DNA from 3 places in the Nostoc sp. ChiQUE01b genome. Region 3 is predicted to be linked to each of the others. Evidence: riboswitches for the same ligand, from Rfam matches in the RefSeq annotation. Region 3 holds a riboswitch; each other region holds the start of a gene.
What was found. Region 3 has a riboswitch for cobalamin ahead of RMY63_RS22895 (TonB-dependent receptor). Riboswitches for the same ligand answer to the same signal wherever they lie in the genome.

Region 1 (6,387 bases), on a different contig from region 3:
ACAGGCCAAAAAACAAGCTCCCTGTATTGTATTCATTGATGAATTGGATGCGATCGGGAAGTCTCGTAGCAGTAACGGCTTCTACGGTGGTAACGATGAGCGAGAACAAACCCTCAACCAATTACTAACCGAGATGGATGGGTTTGCGGCTGGGGATGCAACGGTGATTGTGCTAGCAGCGACCAACCGCCCCGAAACCCTAGACCCTGCATTGCTGCGTCCAGGTCGCTTTGACCGCCAAGTGTTGGTAGATCGTCCCGATTTATCTGGTCGTGAAGCAATTCTCAAGATTCACGCTCAAAAGGTAAAATTAGGAGATGATGTAGATTTAAAAGCGATCGCTACTCGTACCCCTGGTTTTGCTGGCGCAGATTTGGCAAACTTGGTAAACGAAGCTGCATTATTGGCAGCGCGCAATCTGCGTGAAAGGGTTGCTCAAGAAGACTTTGCCGAAGCAATTGAGCGGGTAGTTGCCGGTTTAGAGAAGAAGAGTCGCGTGATGAACGACACTGAGAAAAAGATTGTTGCCTACCATGAAGTTGGTCACGCAATGGTCGGGGCGCTGACAACAGGAAACGGTCGTGTAGAAAAGATTTCGATTATTCCTCGTGGGATGGCTGCTTTGGGCTACACTCTGCAATTACCAACTGAAGACCGCTTTTTGATGAATGAAGCAGAATTGCGGGGTCAGATTGCAACTTTGTTAGGTGGACGTTCCGCAGAAGAGGTTGTGTTTAACAGTATTACCACAGGTGCTTCCAACGATTTGCAACGAGCTACTGACTTGGCAGAACGGATGGTAACAACTTATGGTATGAGCAAAGTCTTAGGGCCACTGGCTTACCAACAAGGACAACAAGCAGCATTTTTGGGTAATGGTGCGCCGAATCCCCGACGGGCGGTGAGTGAAGACACATCCAAAGCCATTGATATCGAAGTCAAGGAAATCGTAGAAACAGCCCACGAACAAGCCCTAGAGATTCTCAGACAGAATCGAGACTTGCTAGAAGCGATCGCTACTCAACTCTTAGAAACAGAGGTTATTGAAGGCGAAAAACTGCACAGTTTATTGAGTCAAGTGAAACCCATAGCTAATTCGTAATTCGTAATTCGTAATTCGTACACAAGAGGAACGCAGAGAATAACTTTGCGTTCCTCTGCGTTAAACCTCTGCGTTCCTACCCTCCGGGAAGGCGTTCGCGTAGCGTCTCGTAGAGAAGCGCCTATGCGTTTTTAATACTCTGGAACTGAAGGATCGATTTCTCGACTCCAAGCGGTAATTCCACCTTTAACATTCGTCCCCACAATCCCGGCATCCTTGAGAATGGCAAGAGCTTTTGCCGATCGCCCACCCATCTTACAATGAGCAATTAAGCGGTGGCCGTTTAATATTTCCTTCACCTTAGCAACGCCATTTCCATTTTCAATGTCTGGTAAGGGCACCAACACTGAACCCGGAATCTTAGCAATGTCGTACTCATGGGGATTGCGGACATCCAGCAGTACAAAATCCTTCGCACCACTATCCAACAACTCTTTCAAATCCTTAACAGTCATTTCTTGACTTTCCATCTGCTGTTTTGCCTCCTCTGCCTTAGCTTGTGGAATCCCGCAGAATTCTTCGTAGTCTATCAGCTTTTCAATCACTGGGCGAATCGGGTTCGGACGCAGCTTTAACTCCCGAAATTTCATATCCAAGGCGTTGTATAGCAGCAATCGCCCGCTGAGAGTGTTGCCTTGTCCCAGAATGATTTTAACAGTTTCGGTTGCTTGGATTAAACCAATAATTCCTGGCAAAATTCCTAGTACGCCACCTTCTGCACAAGAAGGAACCATCCCTGGTGGTGGTGGTTCTGGGAAAAGGTCACGATAATTCGGGCCACCTGCGTAATTAAATACAGTAGCTTGCCCTTCAAAGCGTAAAATTGAACCGTAGACGTTGGGCTTATTCAGCAATACGCAGGCGTCGTTAACTAGATATCTGGTGGGGAAGTTATCAGTACCATCCACTACGATATCGTAAGGTTGAATCAGCTCCAGGGCGTTTTCGGAAGTTAGGCGGGTTTCGTATAAATCAACTTGACAATAGGGGTTAATCTCGTGAATGCGGTTTTTTGCCGATTCAATCTTGGGTTTACCCACCCAGGATGTCCCGTGAATTACTTGGCGTTGCAGATTGGAAGTATCGACAACATCAAAATCGACAATCCCGATGCGTCCAACACCCGCCGCCGCCAAATATAAAAGTAGTGGTGAACCTAATCCACCTGTACCGATACACATTACACTAGCGGCTTTCAGGCGCTTCTGTCCTTCTAGTCCTACTTCCGGTAAAATCAGGTGTCGGGAGTAGCGTTCGTAATCGTCTTTAGTCAACTGGATTTCGTCCAGATTGGGATTGAGCATAGCAGTTATGATGTGGGAAAGCGGAATATTAATCCTATCGAAAAACTGGATCTTATACAGACAGGACTTACGCAAGATGTGGCTGAAAACCTGATTATTGCCTAGCGGTAATTGATGAATTACCGCTACTTTCATTATGTTTTGCGTAAGTCCTAATAGAAATAGGAATCGAAAGACGAATTTTCATCTGTGATAGCAGCGAAAACCGCGATGAGTGACTGTCTTTAAACTAAGCCAGTTATTTTATATTTTCAATTTCCTCTGCTTGAAACTGATGAGTATCATCAAGGCTCCAACTTTTGAGTTCTCCAGCTTTGCCGTTTTGGACGGAAACTATTATATACGAGTATCCCTGCCAAGCGTATAGGCGATCGCATTCTGAGGGTATAGCAGGATGATCTGGATGAGAATGAAAAATGCCGATAATGTTGAGTGAGCGATCACGTGCTTCCCTTTGTGTTTTTAACATAACTTCGGGTGCGATCGTATATTGCCGTCTTTTGCTTTCTGTTATGCCTTCCCCTGGAAACTCAGCCGCCGCTTCTGTATTCCAAGCATTTTCTGTTGGCATGACTTCTACCACAGTTTTGCCCTCATTAGCCAGATAGCCTAAAATTATACCACAGCACTCATCTGGGTAAGTGCTTTCGGCATGGGTGCGGATGGTTTGCAAGTGTTCTTGGCTAAGTTGAATCATGTCTGCGTTTGTAATTGTAGCAACTTCTAATAATTTTTGCTTAGATACAACATTATCGGCGTTGCTGAACCAAAATATGACTTGTAGCTAAAGAGCGGCAGCTGTACTAGTAAAAAATCGCGGCTCAAAATTTAGTAATAGTGATATAGTTACTGCAATCGGTTCTGATGAAGAGCAGCCATCGGACGCAAGGGGGAAAGTTCGGTGCAAATCCGGCGCTGTCCCGCAACTGTAAACCAAAATTAGGTAAGTCAGGATGCCCGCCGGTTAGAATCAATTCGTTTACATAAATCTGCGAGGTACAGATTATGAAAAGAAAACAGGCGTTAGTCAGTCTAACCCTGATGGGAGTTATCAGTTTTTATCTAGTAGTTGGTTTACCCAAACCCGCTTATGCCATGCACATTATGGAAGGTTTTTTACCAGTGCAGTGGGCAATTTTTTGGTGGGTTGTGGCATTACCTTTTTTTCTACTAGGATTGCGTAGTCTGACTCGCATTACCCAAGCTAACCCACAGCTGAAACTACTACTAGGCTTGGCTGGTGCTTTCACTTTCGTGTTGTCAGCGTTAAAAATTCCTTCTGTCACAGGTAGCTGTTCTCATCCTACGGGGACAGGGTTAGGTGCGGTGCTGTTTGGCCCCCTTACTATGTCGGTTTTAGGTAGCTTAGTATTGTTGTTTCAAGCTTTGTTACTAGCGCATGGCGGCTTGACGACGCTGGGTGCAAATGCTTTTTCGATGGCGATCGCTGGGCCATTTGCAGCTTATTGGATATATAATTTAACAATCAAGTTGGGTGGTAAAGAAAAAATTGCGATATTTCTAGCAGCTGCGATCGCAGATTTACTCACCTACATTATCACTTCTATCCAACTCGCCCTAGCTTTTCCTGCACCTGTTGGTGGGTTTATTGCTTCATTTACCAAGTTCGCCGGAATTTTTGCTATCACTCAAGTCCCCTTAGCAATTAGTGAAGGATTGCTAACTGTATTGGTGTGGAACTGGCTGCAATCTTATAATCCTCAAGAATTGGAATTGCTAAAATTAATCAAACGGGAACCCCAAGGAAATGAATCAATCTAAAAAAGGGTTGAGTAACTGGCTGTTGGTAGTAGCTGTATTAGCCTTAGCAGTTGCACCGTTAATATTTGTGCGTGGTGGCGAATTTGCCGGTTCCGATGACAAAGCAGAAAAAGCAATTACTGAAATTCAACCTGGATATAAACCCTGGTTTAAATCATTTTTTGAACCCGCTAGCAAAGAAATAGAAAGCTTATTATTTGCTTCGCAAGCAGCTTTAGGTGCGGGAGTAGTCGGTTATGCAATTGGGTTGTATAAAGGACGTTCTCAACAACAAAAACGTGAAGAATGAGCCTGCAAATAGACACTTTAGCTTACACTAATCGGCTGCGAAGATTGCCACCAGAACATAAACTGATTTTTGCATTTACTACTCTTGCTATTTCCCTTGCAACCCATCCGCTAGTGCAAATTTTGATAACGCTTTGGATGAGTACTTGGACAGTTATTTATGCAAGAATTCCGGCTGGAGTTTATTTTCGGTTGTTAATGTTCACCATAGTTTTTTGTTTGACGAGTTTACCAGCTCTAATGGTGAATGGAGTTGCCATTCCTGATTTACAAAACGTCAAATTAGATTCGTGGTATGGACTAACTCTCGGACACTTCTATATTTATATCAGTCATAGTGGCAGTACCCAAGCATTGGGAATTTTAACTAGAGCATTAGCCTCTGTTTCTTGCTTATATTTTCTCATGTTAACTGTCCCTTTCACGGAAATATTACAAACTCTGCGTTACTTGCGATTTCCAGTCCTGTTAACCGATTTATTATTACTAATGTATCGGTTTATTTTCATTCTGCTGAACACAGCCAGTGAATTATGGACAGCACAAAATTCTCGTGGTGGCTACTGTACTTGGCGTAATGGAATGAAAAGTTTAGCACTACTAATTGGACAACTATTACAGCGAACCTTACAACGATATAATCAGTTCTCTCTCGGATTAGAAGTACGGGGTTTTGTAAGTGAATTTCAAGTTTGGCATCCCAGGCGCTATCGTCCTCAAGTGCGATATATCATCGAAGCCATTTTCGGCTGTGTAGGATTAATAGGATTAGAGTTTTGGCGAAATGCAGGAATATTTACTCGAATTTGAGCAGATACATTACACCTATCCCGGTGCACAACAATCAGCTTTAAATGGTCTAACATTGAAGATTCCATCAGGTCAAAGATGTGCATTAATTGGTCAGAATGGTTGTGGTAAAACGACACTATTTTTATTAGCTAATGGTCTATATAAACCTGATTCTGGCATTGTGCGTTGGTGTGGTGAACCATTAAATTATCATCGAAATTCTCTTGCTAAATTAAGGCAGAAAATCGGTTTAGTATTTCAAGACCCAGAACAACAGTTAGTAGCTTCTACTGTTGAAGAAGATATATCTTATGGCTTGTGTAATTTGGGTTTACCAGAAGCAGAAATTAAAGACCGAGTAGAGCAAGCATTAGTTGAATTTGAACTGACTGTTTTAGCAGAAAGACCAGTGCATCATCTGAGTTTAGGGCAAAAAAAGCGAGTTTCTATAGCTGATGTGATGGTACTACAACCAGAACTGTTGGTGTTAGATGAACCTACTGCCTATTTAGATGTCAAGCAGACTCGAAACTTGATAGCAACTTTGAAAAAAATTCATCGAAATGGAACAACTTTAGTAATGGCAACCCACGATTTAGATTTAGTCTATCGTTGGGCAGATTGGGTTTTTGTCATGGATAAAGGGCAACTGATGCTCGAAGGTAAACCACAAGATGTATTTAACCAGCGCACACTTTTAGAAGAGTTAGAGTTGGGCGTACCATTGATGTATGAGATGTTATTTGATGGGTTATCTGCTGAGTCAGCAGTAGTTAGAGAACGAGTGCGACAACGGATATTAGAGTCATTTCGCAATTTTTCCTAATTATACTCTAAATTGCTTTTTTTCATGAGAGTGATGCAAGAGCGCTAAGTCTTTAGCCGCACACGATATGACCAAAGAAAAAAAGGATACAGAGCAAGTGAATTTATTTATAGAAAAAAATGCAAAGCAACATTAATTCAAGCCCCCGGATTTATCCTGGTCGTGCTTCAATGCGTGAATTTTGAATTTTGAATTCCCCGCAGGGGTTGACTCCTACTCTATTGTTGTGAATCATTATCAGAATCTTCTTGTAGATTCTGTTGTTCCGGCAAGCCACGTATTCGATTCATCTG
Region 2 (6,387 bases), on a different contig from region 3:
GTTGCCAAGGCGTTAACTGCTGCTGCTGCGATCGCACTTCCACCGCGCCGACCGTGTAATGTCAAAAATGGTACATTCCTGCTGTCTGCTGCCAATGCTGCTTTCGATTCTGCTGCACCGACAAACCCCACTGGAAAGCCCAAGATAATCGCAGGCTTGGGCGCTCCTGCATCGAGCATTTCTAACAGTCTGAACAGGGCGGTGGGCGCATTGCCAATTGCGATTACTGAGCTTTCTAGGTGCGATCGCCATAATTCAAGAGCTGCCGCCGACCTTGTAGTACCCATACTCTGGGCAAGTTCTGGTATTTCTGGCTCGTTGAGGGTACAGATAACTTGATTGTTTGCAGACAACCGCCGTTTGGTGACACCATCGGCAACCATTCGGCAATCGCACAGAATTGGCGCTCCTGCTGCCAGTGCTGCCCTTGCGGATTGTACTGCTGTTGGTGAATATCCCAAGTCAGTGACAATATCCGTCATTCCACAGGCATGAATGAGACGTACAGCAACTTTTGCTACATCTGGTGGTAGCACATCTAGGTTTGCTTCTGACCGGATGATTGCAAAAGAATTACGGTAAATTTCGTTGGCATCTCGGATATAGTCGGGCATTAAATTTAGGATTTTAAATTTTGGATTGACATATAAAAATCAACAGGCTCAGATTGCCGACTTCTCTAAAAAGGTGGCAATCTTGTTGTTCACAATTGATTGAGGGATTATATTAAATAATTGCTGTAATTGTGCCAGTGCAAATCGATTAGCAAATTTCCCAAAGGACTCATCAGAATTTAAGCGTTGAATTTTATATACATATAGCATCCGCTCTATTAATGCAGGTAGTTCGGCAAAAGTTACATATTGATATAGTTCGCGTCCGAATTTCTGTTTGCTGTCACCAACATAAACGTGATAGCCTTCCACAGTTCTATTTTCAGCCTTAATGCTGACACCAAGCAGAGTAATATCACTCTTGCTATGTTGGGCACAAGATTTTTCGCAGCCAGTGAAGTGAATATTAACTGGGTAATCGAGAGTAACGCGAGTTTCAAGATACTCTGCCAATGCCAAAGCATGACTTTTGGTATCCGTAGCAGAAGCGGCGCAACCCTTTTTTCCAGAACAGGCAACTAATCCACCCTTGATGTTGGTTGCAGAGGAATCTAATTCTAATAAAGCAATTTCACTTTGGACATCAGCAACCCATTGCTGAGGAATATCTGTAAGGAGCAAATTTTGCCAAGGAGTTAGCCTGAGAGTTCCACTACCGTATTTTGCTGCTAAATCTGCTAAACCCCGCATCTGTCTACTCTCCAATCGGCCAAGGGGCAAGACGACACCAATGTAAAATAAGCCTTGCTGACGTTGGGGATGGATGCCAATATGCTGATATTTCTCTCCCTTGCCTTGCTGGGGGAGTGGGTCTTTTCTTATTTCACTGTACAAAAGACGGAAAGGTAGATGTTGCTCAACTTCTTGGAGATAATTTTCACAACCCAAAGTATTCAATAATTCTCTCAAACGTGGCCCCCGCTTACTCGTAGTATGACGACTATAAGCTAGATAGACATCCGCCAAAGCTACTAAGACCGACAAACATTCCTCTGGTGGTAACAAAATTCCCGTATCACTCGGCGGTTGACCCTTCTCGCCGACACTCAGATAGAGACGAAAGTAAACATTATCGTTAACTAAGACAGCTGCAAAGGCGATATCATTCAACCGATCGCCCACCTGAATTATCCCACCACCATCAAAGCAAACGCTAAATTTGGCTGACAGTCCCGAAAGTGCCGGATGTGCAGCAATATAATCATCCCAACCTTGGACAAAAGGGCGAGTGTCGATTAATTCTAGCGGGTCGATACCAGCAGTTGGACTGGTCATAATATTGCGGATTTGGTCTACAACAGGATTGCGAGAACCTAATCCCATATCCTGTAGGTGTTTCAAAACCTCAGCATTTATCCCCGTGCTGATTTCACGAACTTGTAGGTTAGCTCGATTAGTCACATCTATATAGCCGCCACCGTGCTGTTCTGCTATATCTGCGATCGCACGGCATTGCTCACTACTAATTATTCCACCTGGTATTCTAACACGAGATAATATACCATCTGCGGCGGGAGTAGCATAAAACAAGCCAGGACAAGTGGCAAATCCAGAAACCAAACTTAAAACTCCTTCCCCGTGCAACGCAGGGAGTAGACGGTGAGTGTGTCTTGAGGACATCCTAAGAGTTGGCATTCTGACTTGGGTAATCCCATCACAGCTGCGGCACAGTCCCGGAATTTCACCGGAGTTTCCCAACTCTCAGGTAATTTAGACTTTGTTTAGGTTATAGATATCAACCAGACATCATCCAGATAATCATCTTACATTACTATAGCCAGAAATTTTAACTGAGTTTATCCACTACCGATCGAATTGAATTACTTACACAGGCTGTGGTTTGAGTAAATCTCTTTTGGTAACAAATTCACTGAATGTACTTGCAACCTGCTGCGGTAATGCGATCGCTGGAGTTTGTAATGGCAACCTGGGAAATAATAATTCTGCGACTCGATAAGCTTCTTCGAGATGGGGATACCCTGAGAAAACGAAAGTATCAATTCCTAAATCGGCATATTCCAGCATCCGCGTTGCAACTGTGTCTGGATCTCCAACTAAGGCAGTCCCAGCACCTCCACGTACTAAGCCAACACCTGCCCATAAGTTGGGGCTAATTTCTAAGTTTTTGCGATTACCATTGTGTAGTTGGCTCATGCGGCGTTGTCCTTCTGATTCTGACTCAGCAAACCGCCGATGTGCAGCAGCTATGGTTTCATCATCGACATACTGAATCAGTTCATTAGCTGCATCCCAAGCTTTTTGCGTAGTTTCGCGGACTATGACATGCATCCGAATCCCAAAGCGTACCGTTCTACCTTGTTCTGCTGCTAATCGGCGTACCTTTGCAATCTTTTGGGCAACTTGAGCTGGTGGTTCACCCCAAGTTAAATACACATCAATGTGTTTAGCAGCAACTTGGAGAGCAGCATCTGAAGAACCACCAAAATATAAGGTAGGGTAAGGCTTTTGTACGGGAGGAAATTGTAGTTTTGCGCCTTGAACTTGCAAGTGGCGACCACTATAGGTTACTTCTTCACCTTGCATGAGCGATCGCCAAATTGTCAAAAACTCATCCGTGAGTTCATAACGCTGATCGTGATCTAAGAAAATCCCATCTTTTGCAAGTTCTTTTGTGTCGCCACCAGTGACAACATTCAGAATAATTCGACCATTAGAAATCTGGTCAAAAGTCGCAGCCATTCTCACTGCCAAAGAAGGCGACATAATTGCCGGACGAAAGGCCACAAGAAACCGCAAGCGTTCTGTAACTGAAATTAACGAAGTAGCTACAATCCAGGTATCCTGTTTTTGTCCAGTACCAATCAACATCCCGCCATAGCCCAATTTATCAACAGCTTGGGCGATTTGCTGCATATAGGGATAAGTGGCTGGTCGCCTGCCGATTGTAGTACCTAAATAACGCTCATCTCCCTGTGTCGGCAAATACCAAAAAACTTCCATTTTACTATCTCCTGGCGCTATTTCTGGCTAATGGTTTCCGGTGTTATAGCTGCGTATTGTTCGCTAGTCAGCATCGCTTCTTTAATATTAATTGGCTTAGGTATCACTTTTTCTTTGGCAAACAAATCTGCAATTTTCTGTTGCTTTTCCATAATTTCAGGTGTAATTGGTCTTAACCCGTAAGTTCGCCTTTCAACCATTGTTGTTAAAATATCTTCATCAATTTTGAGATGAGGAATAATCAGTTTTACAACTTCTGATCGGTTTTTCTCACTCCATTGACCTGTGTTATCTACCTCCTCAAGAACTAATCGCACTAATTTCGGATTTTCTGTGGCAAATTTTCGCGCAGCCATGTAATATCCGCCCTGAGTAGAAATGCCACTAGCATCTCTCAAAACACGAGCATTTGCTTTTTTTTGGGCCACGGCTAAATAAGGGTCCCAAGTTACCCAGGCATCAATTTTTCCTTGAATAAAAGCATCACGAGCTTCTGAAGGTGGGAGACTAATGGCTTGAATATCACTATATTTTAAACCCGCCTCTTCCAAAGCTTTTATTAATAAGTAATGGGAAGCAGAACCCTTTTGAAAAACTACTTTTTTACCTTTGAGATCAGCTAAAGTCCGAATCGGTGAATTATTTTGGACGATAATTCCGCTTCCTTTACCAGTACTGGGTTTATTACTAGCAACATAAACTAAAGATGTACCAGCCGCTTGGGCAAATATCGGAGGAGTCTCGCCTACAGAGCCAATATCAACCCTACCTACATTCATCGCTTCCATCAGTTGTGGACCGGCGGCAAATTGCGCCCATTCCACGGAAACACCTAAAGGCTTTAGACGTTTTTCGATCAATCCTTTAAGTCTGACAATATCCCCAGAACTTTGATATCCCATTCGGACAACTTTGGTTTTTAAACCAGTGGTTTGATTTTCTGAATTTGGGGTTTGGACTGAGCAACTGATTAAGGTTGTTGAGATTGTTAATAATCCAGGTAAAAGGAATAGTGAAAAGCGTTGGAAAATTTGAACTCGTGGCTGTTTGAAGGTGGGAATCATGGACATGATACTTTGTTTTTTTATTTGCTTTTGACTTATTTGGCTAATATTTGCCTATGTTCAGTTGTAGAGGTGCATATCTGTGCGCCTCTAGTGTTGTAAGCTAATGCGCCTATATGCATTATTTTCCGTATAGACCGTCATTAGTCATTAGTCAAAAGTGTTTCTAAGGACAAAGGACAAATGACAAAGGACAACCCTCTCCTGAAGGAGACGCTGCGCGAACACTAGTTAATGTGCAATTTTCTTTGCGTAACAGCTTATTGCTTCTAACCTAAAGATTTAAACTTTTTGAAGCTGAAGGTTCTTTTGGAACAGTTTTTGAACATTTTTCCAAGCATCGGCGGCAGCTTCGGCATTGTAGCTGGCGCGATGATTGCAGAAAAAGCCATGTCCTGCACCGGAATAACGGAAGATAGCATGGGTAATTTGATTTTTCTTTAATTCAGCCTCAATCTGTTCTGTATGTTCTAAGGGGATTCCCTGATCATCAAGACCAAAGAAGGCGTAAATGGGGCCTTTAATCTCTGGAGTGCGGGTGATGGTTGGTTCTCCACCGCCGGGAGTTGAGTTGGGAATACCGCCACCATAGAAGGAAGCTGTAACTTTAATATCTGGTAAAGTGGCAGCTAGATAAACTACGTGACCACCAAAGCAGAAACCAATAGAGCCGATCGCATCTCCTTGCACATTTGGTAAGGTTTTTAAATAGGCGATCGCAGCTTTAATATCACTCAATATTTCCTCTGCTGTTGTCTGCTCCTTATATCCTCTTCCTTGCTGGACATCTTCAGGGGTATAGCCACCCTCAAACCCTGGGGCGGTGCGTTGAAATAAAGTCGGTGCGATCGCCACATACCCCTCTTTAGCAAATTTCTCAGCAACTTCTCGAATGTGAATATTAACCCCAAAAATTTCCTGAATCACGATAATAGCTGGGAAGGTTCCCTGTTTTGCTGGTTCAGCTAAGTAAGCATCAATCTGCAAATCTCCGTTAGGAACTTTAACTTGAGCAGTGCGAATTTCTGTGTTTGTCATCTTAGGGATTAGCCTTAATTGCTTTCAGGACGCGATGTTTTATGGTAATTTTTTTACATTCTACTTAAAATGTATCGATTTATCGTAGTTTGAGAGTAGTATTTCACAAACAATGTGCAAAGGCAAGTCCTTTGATTTAGAAATGTAGATGAATATAAGACCATATCAAGAATCTGATGCTGAATTAGTCAGTACTTTGTGGGATGAGGTGTTTCCTAATAACCCGTCGCACAGCAGCCCTAAATTGGTAATCAGTCAGAAGCTTGCTGTACAGCCTGAGTTGTTTTTTGTTACTGAGATTAACTCTGTAATTGTAGGCACTATCATGGCAGGATATGACGGGCATCGCGGTTGGCTATACACAGTTGCGGTCAGTCCTCAGTATCAACGGCAGGGTATTGGTAGCAAGCTAGTGCAGCACGCAGAGAAGGAATTGATAGCGATGGGATGCCTCAAAATCAATCTCCAAGTTCGAGTCTCCAACGCAGAAGTAGTTGAATTTTATAGAAAACTTGGCTATCTCGTAGAAGAACGTATCAGTATGGGAAAGCTTGTCGTATAGATGTTTGGTGAGTTGGAACAGAAAAACTTTAGAAATACGCCAGTATTACGGCAAAAAGTGATTGTAGCGTTAGCAAATTTAACTCAAATTAGGAGAAAAATTTATGAAGCTTAATGCAGTTCATCATATTCAAGTAACCTATCCTTTT
Region 3 (6,387 bases):
ATGGCGAACTTTTGCGTGACTGCCGAGTTTGTGACGATGAAGAAGACGCCAACAGTAATATTGTTGAACTCACCAACGGTTGTCTGTGCTGTACGGTGCAAGAAGAATTCCTCCCAGCAATGCAAGAATTACTGAAGCGACGCGCCAGCCTTGATTGTATGTTGATTGAAACCTCTGGACTAGCACTACCAAAACCATTGGTACAAGCATTTCGCTGGCCGGAAATTCGCACAGGCGCGACAGTGGACAGCGTAATTACTGTGGTGGACTGTGAAGCATTGGCAACTAATCAATATGTAGGCGATTTAGCAGCCCTCTTAGCACAGAGACAAGCCGACTCTAGTCTAGAACACGAAACACCCATTGAGGAACTGTTTGAAGATCAGCTGGCTTGTGCTGACCTAGTATTACTTACCAAGAGCGATCGCGTTGATGAAAAAACGCAAGTTAGGGTGCAAGAATGGCTAAAGCAGAACTTATCCCCTGGTGTAAAAGTCATTCCTTGCCAGGACGGTAAAATCAGTAGCAATTTGTTACTCGGTTTCAACGCTGCGGTAGAAGATAACTTAGATAGTCGTCCCAGTCACCACGACAACGAAGCTGAACACGAACATGATGAAGGGATTAATGCAGTGCAACTACTGCTAGACCAAGCATTTGAGCCGTCTGTCTTAGTCAAACGCTTGCAAACATTGGTGCAACAGCAAGAAATTTATCGAATTAAGGGATTTGTAGCAGTTCCGAACAAAGCCATGCGTCTAGTATTACAGGGTGTTGGTAATCGATTTGACTACTTTTACGATCGGACTTGGCAACCCCACGAACCCCGTCAAACGCGATTAGTATTGATTGGACGAGAGCTTGAGCAGGTTCGCATTGAATCAATTGTGTTGGGGGAGGAAGTCAATGCGACCATCTAATAGTGTTTGGCAAGGAAATTTCGGTTACTGGCAAAACAGCTTTATCCATAACAATATATTGGTAATCGGTTACACAGGATGGAAAGGATTTCAATTATTTGGGCGGGGAGTTGTTATTTGTGATGTAGATACTAAAGTTACTCACCCTACAAATACAAGTCTTGATACAGTTCCCTTCACTCTCCAATTTCTCCCCTGTGATCTGATTAGGTTTTACTTGCGTTCGTTTCAGGATGGCGGATTTATATCACAATCAATCTGTTCATCCATGATTTCATCAATTTTCCCAGCGATCGCAACATACAATCCTCATCAAGATATTCTTCTGGTGCTAAAGGCTGAACCTCAGATTGAGGTTAATTTTTTACACCAACTAAAAATTACTCCACCCGATTGCTACGAACAAGTTTGCAAGCGATGGTCAGAATTTAAACCAAGCCTAATGCCCTAATACTTACTTTATTCCTCAATGCTCAAGCCAAAATCAAGCAAGATTTCCAAAGCAACTCGCTACCAAAACGCAGCGATAGATTATTACATGGGACTTACAAATTCCGACTATCTCCATTACGGGTATTGGGAACCACTACCTACTGTGGGTGAAGAATTAACTCTAACTCGCCTGCGTGTGGCGCAAGCTGCATATACAGCGAAACTTTTGAGTTTTATCCCAGAAGGTATAAAAACTGTGCTAGACGTAGGCTGCGGGATTGGTGGTAATGCGACATATTTATGCTCACGCGGTTTCAGTGTTGAGGGATTAGCACCCGACGCACTCCAGCAAGAGAGATTTATTCAAAATACCAACGGTCAAGTACCTTTTTACTTAACGAGATTTGAAGATTTTCACAAATCATACTCCTATGACTTAATTCTGTTCAGTGAAAGCAGCCAATATATTGCTGCTCTCGATTTAGCTCAAGGTGCGGCTCGTTTACTGGATAGTGGTGGCTATCTGCTGCTTGCAGACATGATGCGTTTCGATGCCGAATACCAAGAAGGTATTTTTTCTAATTGTCATGTCGCCAGCGAACTCCAAGCGGCGTTGTCACAGTCTGGATTCAAGTTAATAAAGACTGAGGACATCTCCACTCAAGTTGCACCAACGATTGACTTGTGTGTTGATAACTTCCGTACTTTTGGGCTGACTACAGTTAAATATATTGCTGATGTTGTGGCGATCGCTGTCCCTCCATTATACTCACTCGGTCGTTGGGCATTTAAGCGCTGGCTAGAAAAGTTAGTTGTCGAGGGATTAGCAGCACGTGCAATTTTTGAGAGCTATTTATGTTATGAAATTCAACTCTGGCAGTTATCAAAAGGAGTTTAATCGAAATGACCCCAGAAATAAACACCCAAGATTGGCAACAAGCTTTTATCGCCACCAATATATTAGCAATTGGTTACAACGCTTGGATCGGTTATTTAGGGGGAGAACGTGGTGTCGTAATTTGCAGTACCAATTCTCCGCATTTAAGTATGGCTGGCGAAACATTTAAAGCGCATTTTATCCCGCGTAAAAATCTTGCAGCTTTCTTAAATGCTTGGTTAGCAGCACCTGATACCGTACTGTTACAAAAACACTTCATGAATGCTCATATTCTCGAAGCTGTAGATAAGTATAATCCCCTAGAAGATGTTGTATTTTTGTTGGAGTACGGTCATCAAGCTGGGTTTTTCTATTTAACTAAATTACCAATCACACCACCCCAATGTTACCAAACTGTATGCAAAGAATGGACAGAATTCCAACCTCAGCACACCCTCTCAATAGGAGCAAAAACAAAATGAGACTCATCCAAAATCAAAAATTAGCTTTCTGCAAATTGAGATGTATAGAGCTTTAATAGCACAATTCAAGACTCAAAAATCCCAGTCTTAAAAACTTCAAAATTACTTATCCCAATAGTGGGTAAAAAGATTTTATCTATTTACCAAATTTTCATGTGTTTGTAATTAATGAATGTTTTGGAGTTAGTGTAAAAAATCATTAATAAAATCTCATTATTCCTGCTGGATATAACACTAGAGGTAGGGATTTTGTTCGTCAAGTTTCTCAGTTGGTATATACATACTTAGACCAACCAAAATTAACTCAGTTACCTCAAGGAATGTAGATTAAAGCAAATGCAAAACTTCTGTTTTATAGCCTCCACAAAAGTACGTTAGGAATGTAATACACCTGACGAAATTAAATCTACAATGTCCCCAAAGTCCCCTTTACTAGCAGTTAGGAGATTTACTTTATGCGTGTTATCTGTAGCACAAGTATAATTCCATATCCAGTAAGTGATATAGAGAATCAAAATTGTTATCGACTGAATTTACATATACACAATAACTATGGTAATGTGACACATAACTGTCGGTTCTGATGGGGAGCAGCCATCAGGCGCAAGGGGGAAAGTTCGGTGTAAATCCGGCGCTGTCCCGCAGCTGTAATGAGACGAATAGAACGTGTCTCTTAGTCAGAATGCCCGCCGACTCACTCTAGACACAAAATATTTATCTGCGAGGCACAGATGATACATTTGATTAATAAATTTCATGGGTATAGATACTGTTTTAACACAGTACCCTTTGCAAGTTTTACTAATTCGCTTCGCTGTTAGTAACAACATTCAATTTTGGGTTGTTCTATAAGAATTTGGGTATCCATAAGGAATACCATAAAATCTTTTTTGCTATCCAAATAGTATCCACCATGATTTAGGTATAGCAATGCATTTCAGCAAGCTAGTTGAAGCCTAAATCTTAAAAACTCATAGCACAAATAAATACTTGCATTTACTGAAAACGAGGAGTTTCATGTCCACTTCCCGTATAGTTACTTATTGTGAATTTTTCTCAAAAATCTTCGTTTTTACCACAATTTATGCAATGGTATCTGGAGAATGCGTAGCAATCGCTAATCAAGTTCCACAAATATCTGAGTTTCCAAAGTATGAAGGTTCTGCAACAGACTTACAACCAGTTGCACAAATAACACCTGAGAAGACTCCAGCATCCACGGAAGAACCAGATATTGAATTAACAGTCATCGACAAGTTATTGAATGAACCCGTTTACTCACCCTTTCGCCGCGAGGGGACAGTGAAAGATTCCACCCGTCCGGTTTACGTAATTACGGGTGAAGAGATGGAAGCGCAGGGTGCTAGAACTGTCAGAGAAGCACTAAAATTTCTGACAGGTATCTTACCTGATGGTACAGTTGGCACAGAAGTGAGCGCCTTAAGTGGTCAATTTATCCGAGGTTCTAACTCTGCACAAGTCTTGATTTTGCTTGATGGTAGACCAATTAACGATTTGGGTTCTGGTGGTTTTGACCTTTCAGAATTTACCACCAATATCGTTGAAAGAGTCGAAGTATTACCAGGTGGTGGTTCTACCCTTTATGGTTCCGATGCAATTGGGGGAGTGATTAATATTATCACTCGTCGTCCTACAGAAAAAGTGACGACACAAGCAGGAGTCACCGTTGGCGCGTATGGACTAAATCAACAGACTATCAGTAATAGTGGGAAAGTCGGCAATATTGGTTGGGTTGTAGGTTACAACCGTACCGAAGCCGAAAATAACTATCCTTTTTCTATCCCAGAAGCGAATTTCAAGGGAACTAGGGAAAATAATGATGTTCTCTACAATAACTTTAATGTCAAGCTGGAGGCGAATTTAGGAAAGCGCGATACTCTAACCCTCTCAACTCTATATTTAGGTAAAGACCAAGGAGTACCAGGAGGAGTCCCCATTCCTGAACCATTATATGGTCAAGGCTATTTTAACTCGTTGACGGATAGCGATCGCAAATACACAGACCAAGTACTCACTGATTTAACCTGGAACTCAAAATTAGGAGGTGGGGATGATTCACTGCTAACAGCCAGAGTTTACGCAGATTTCTTTAACACTCGCTATGATAGTCGCAACTCATCCCAAGCACGATATGATAACGGGCAAACTTCTTATGGATTGCAAACACAACACAGTTGGAAATTTGCTAATAATCAAGCCCTAGTTTATGGCTTTGATTACCGCAATGTATCAGCTACTAACAGTACATTCAACTTTTCTGCTAATACAAAAACAGTCACTTACGACGATAGTATTAGTCAAGGGGCAGTATTTGCTAGATATGAAATTAGCTTTACCCCTAGTTTGACTGCCAACTTAGGTTTACGCCAGGATTTTAGCAGCTTGACAAATGGCTCTTTCACATCACCAAGTATAGGAGTAAAATTTGCACTTACAGATACTACCACTCTCAGAGCTAATTATATCAAAAATTTCCGTGCGCCGAATCTTTTCAGCTTATATGCCAATGGTGGTAGTTACGTTGGGAATCCTAATCTCCGTCCAGAGAAAGGTGATAGTTATGATATTGGAATTGACCAAAAATTAGGCGATTTTGGTTTATTGCGCTTGACCTATTTTAACAACACAATATCAGATTTAATCGCCTATAACTTTGCTGTTCCGGTAGCTACTTATGAAAATATTGGTAAGATTCGTACTACGGGAATCGAAGCAGTTTTAAATTTGCAGTTAGCGAAGAATATCTACGCCTTTGTTAATTATACAGCAAATGATCCCCGGATTTTGAAAAGTACAAATTCTGTTGAAGTTGATAAAGAATTACGATTCGCAGGTGCAGATAGTTTAAATGCAGGACTTTCTTATGAAACTTCTCAAGGTTTATATGCTGGAATACTGATGCATTCTTTGGGTGCATATCCCATAAACAATACTAATACAGAATCTTTGTCTGGTTATACTACTTTTGATTTCAAAATGCGGGTTTCTCTCAGTGATAACTTAATATTAACAGGCAGTCTAGATAATATCTTTAACCAGAGATACCAATTATTTCCTGGTTATCCTGATGGGGGGAGAGTTTTTCAAGTTGGGTTGAGTTCTACGTTTTGAAGTCAAGAGTTTTTTTACGCAGAGAGGAGTTTTGAATGACTGAATTTAATTGTTGGGTAACTCCAGTAAATAAGGTTGTGATTGAGGCTTTATCTACTGAGGGGTCTATTGAATATGAACATTTTGATTCTAGTACCGATGTTTTGTCGTCGCTACTTTACACTCTATTTCAGCAAAATTGGCAGCAGGTAGGGGTAGGGCATATTGTTCAAGGAGGTGTATTAGAATTAGAATTTAATGCTCCACCTAAAATTTGTATCCTCTATGATGGATATCTCACAGTAGTTACAGAAGGCTGGCATTTGCACCTATGTATTGAGGCGAATTTAGGTGGCCCCCATTGTAAGACTCCTTTAGAATTAAGGCAGCAACGTCAAGTAAATCGTGCTGCATTTTATCGACGGTTTAATGCAGAAGGTATCCCTAGAAGTTGGGGAATAGATTTTTGGAATGGTGCAGATGAAAACCTCATGACTATTTTCTTGCCAAATCCGTATGTAGAAGGTGAGAATTTATTACCAGAAGGTAAGCCGAATTTATCAAA

Region 1: another riboswitch for cobalamin. It lies ahead of RMY63_RS05045 (energy-coupling factor ABC transporter permease); the one in region 3 lies ahead of RMY63_RS22895 (TonB-dependent receptor).
Region 2: another riboswitch for cobalamin. It lies ahead of cobG (precorrin-3B synthase); the one in region 3 lies ahead of RMY63_RS22895 (TonB-dependent receptor).

What each region holds. Positions count from the first base shown of each region.
Region 1 covers NZ_JAVRBM010000005.1:26,903-33,289, reverse strand. Annotated here, with positions in the region: gene ftsH4 (ATP-dependent zinc metalloprotease FtsH4) at 1-1,102, shown strand, start outside; gene moeB (molybdopterin-synthase adenylyltransferase MoeB) at 1,234-2,406, opposite strand; gene RMY63_RS05050 (M67 family metallopeptidase) at 2,645-3,103, opposite strand; cobalamin riboswitch at 3,246-3,386, shown strand; gene RMY63_RS05045 (energy-coupling factor ABC transporter permease) at 3,412-4,188, shown strand; gene RMY63_RS05040 (energy-coupling factor ABC transporter substrate-binding protein) at 4,175-4,477, shown strand; gene cbiQ (cobalt ECF transporter T component CbiQ) at 4,474-5,286, shown strand; gene RMY63_RS05030 (ABC transporter ATP-binding protein) at 5,261-6,094, shown strand; gene RMY63_RS05025 (peptidoglycan-binding protein) at 6,313-6,387, opposite strand, start outside.
Region 2 covers NZ_JAVRBM010000015.1:111,630-118,016, forward strand. Annotated here, with positions in the region: gene RMY63_RS12855 (precorrin-8X methylmutase) at 1-614, opposite strand, end outside; gene cobG (precorrin-3B synthase) at 663-2,234, opposite strand; cobalamin riboswitch at 2,223-2,349, opposite strand; gene ssuD (FMNH2-dependent alkanesulfonate monooxygenase) at 2,439-3,575, opposite strand; gene RMY63_RS12870 (sulfonate ABC transporter substrate-binding protein) at 3,593-4,639, opposite strand; gene RMY63_RS12875 (dienelactone hydrolase family protein) at 4,922-5,677, opposite strand; gene RMY63_RS12880 (GNAT family acetyltransferase) at 5,826-6,239, shown strand; gene RMY63_RS12885 (VOC family protein) at 6,343-6,387, shown strand, end outside.
Region 3 covers NZ_JAVRBM010000037.1:44,169-50,555, forward strand. Annotated here, with positions in the region: gene cobW (cobalamin biosynthesis protein CobW) at 1-920, shown strand, start outside; gene RMY63_RS22880 (hypothetical protein) at 907-1,371, shown strand; gene RMY63_RS22885 (methyltransferase domain-containing protein) at 1,390-2,250, shown strand; gene RMY63_RS22890 (hypothetical protein) at 2,256-2,711, shown strand; cobalamin riboswitch at 3,270-3,420, shown strand; gene RMY63_RS22895 (TonB-dependent receptor) at 3,801-5,843, shown strand; gene RMY63_RS22900 ((2Fe-2S) ferredoxin domain-containing protein) at 5,879-6,387, shown strand, end outside.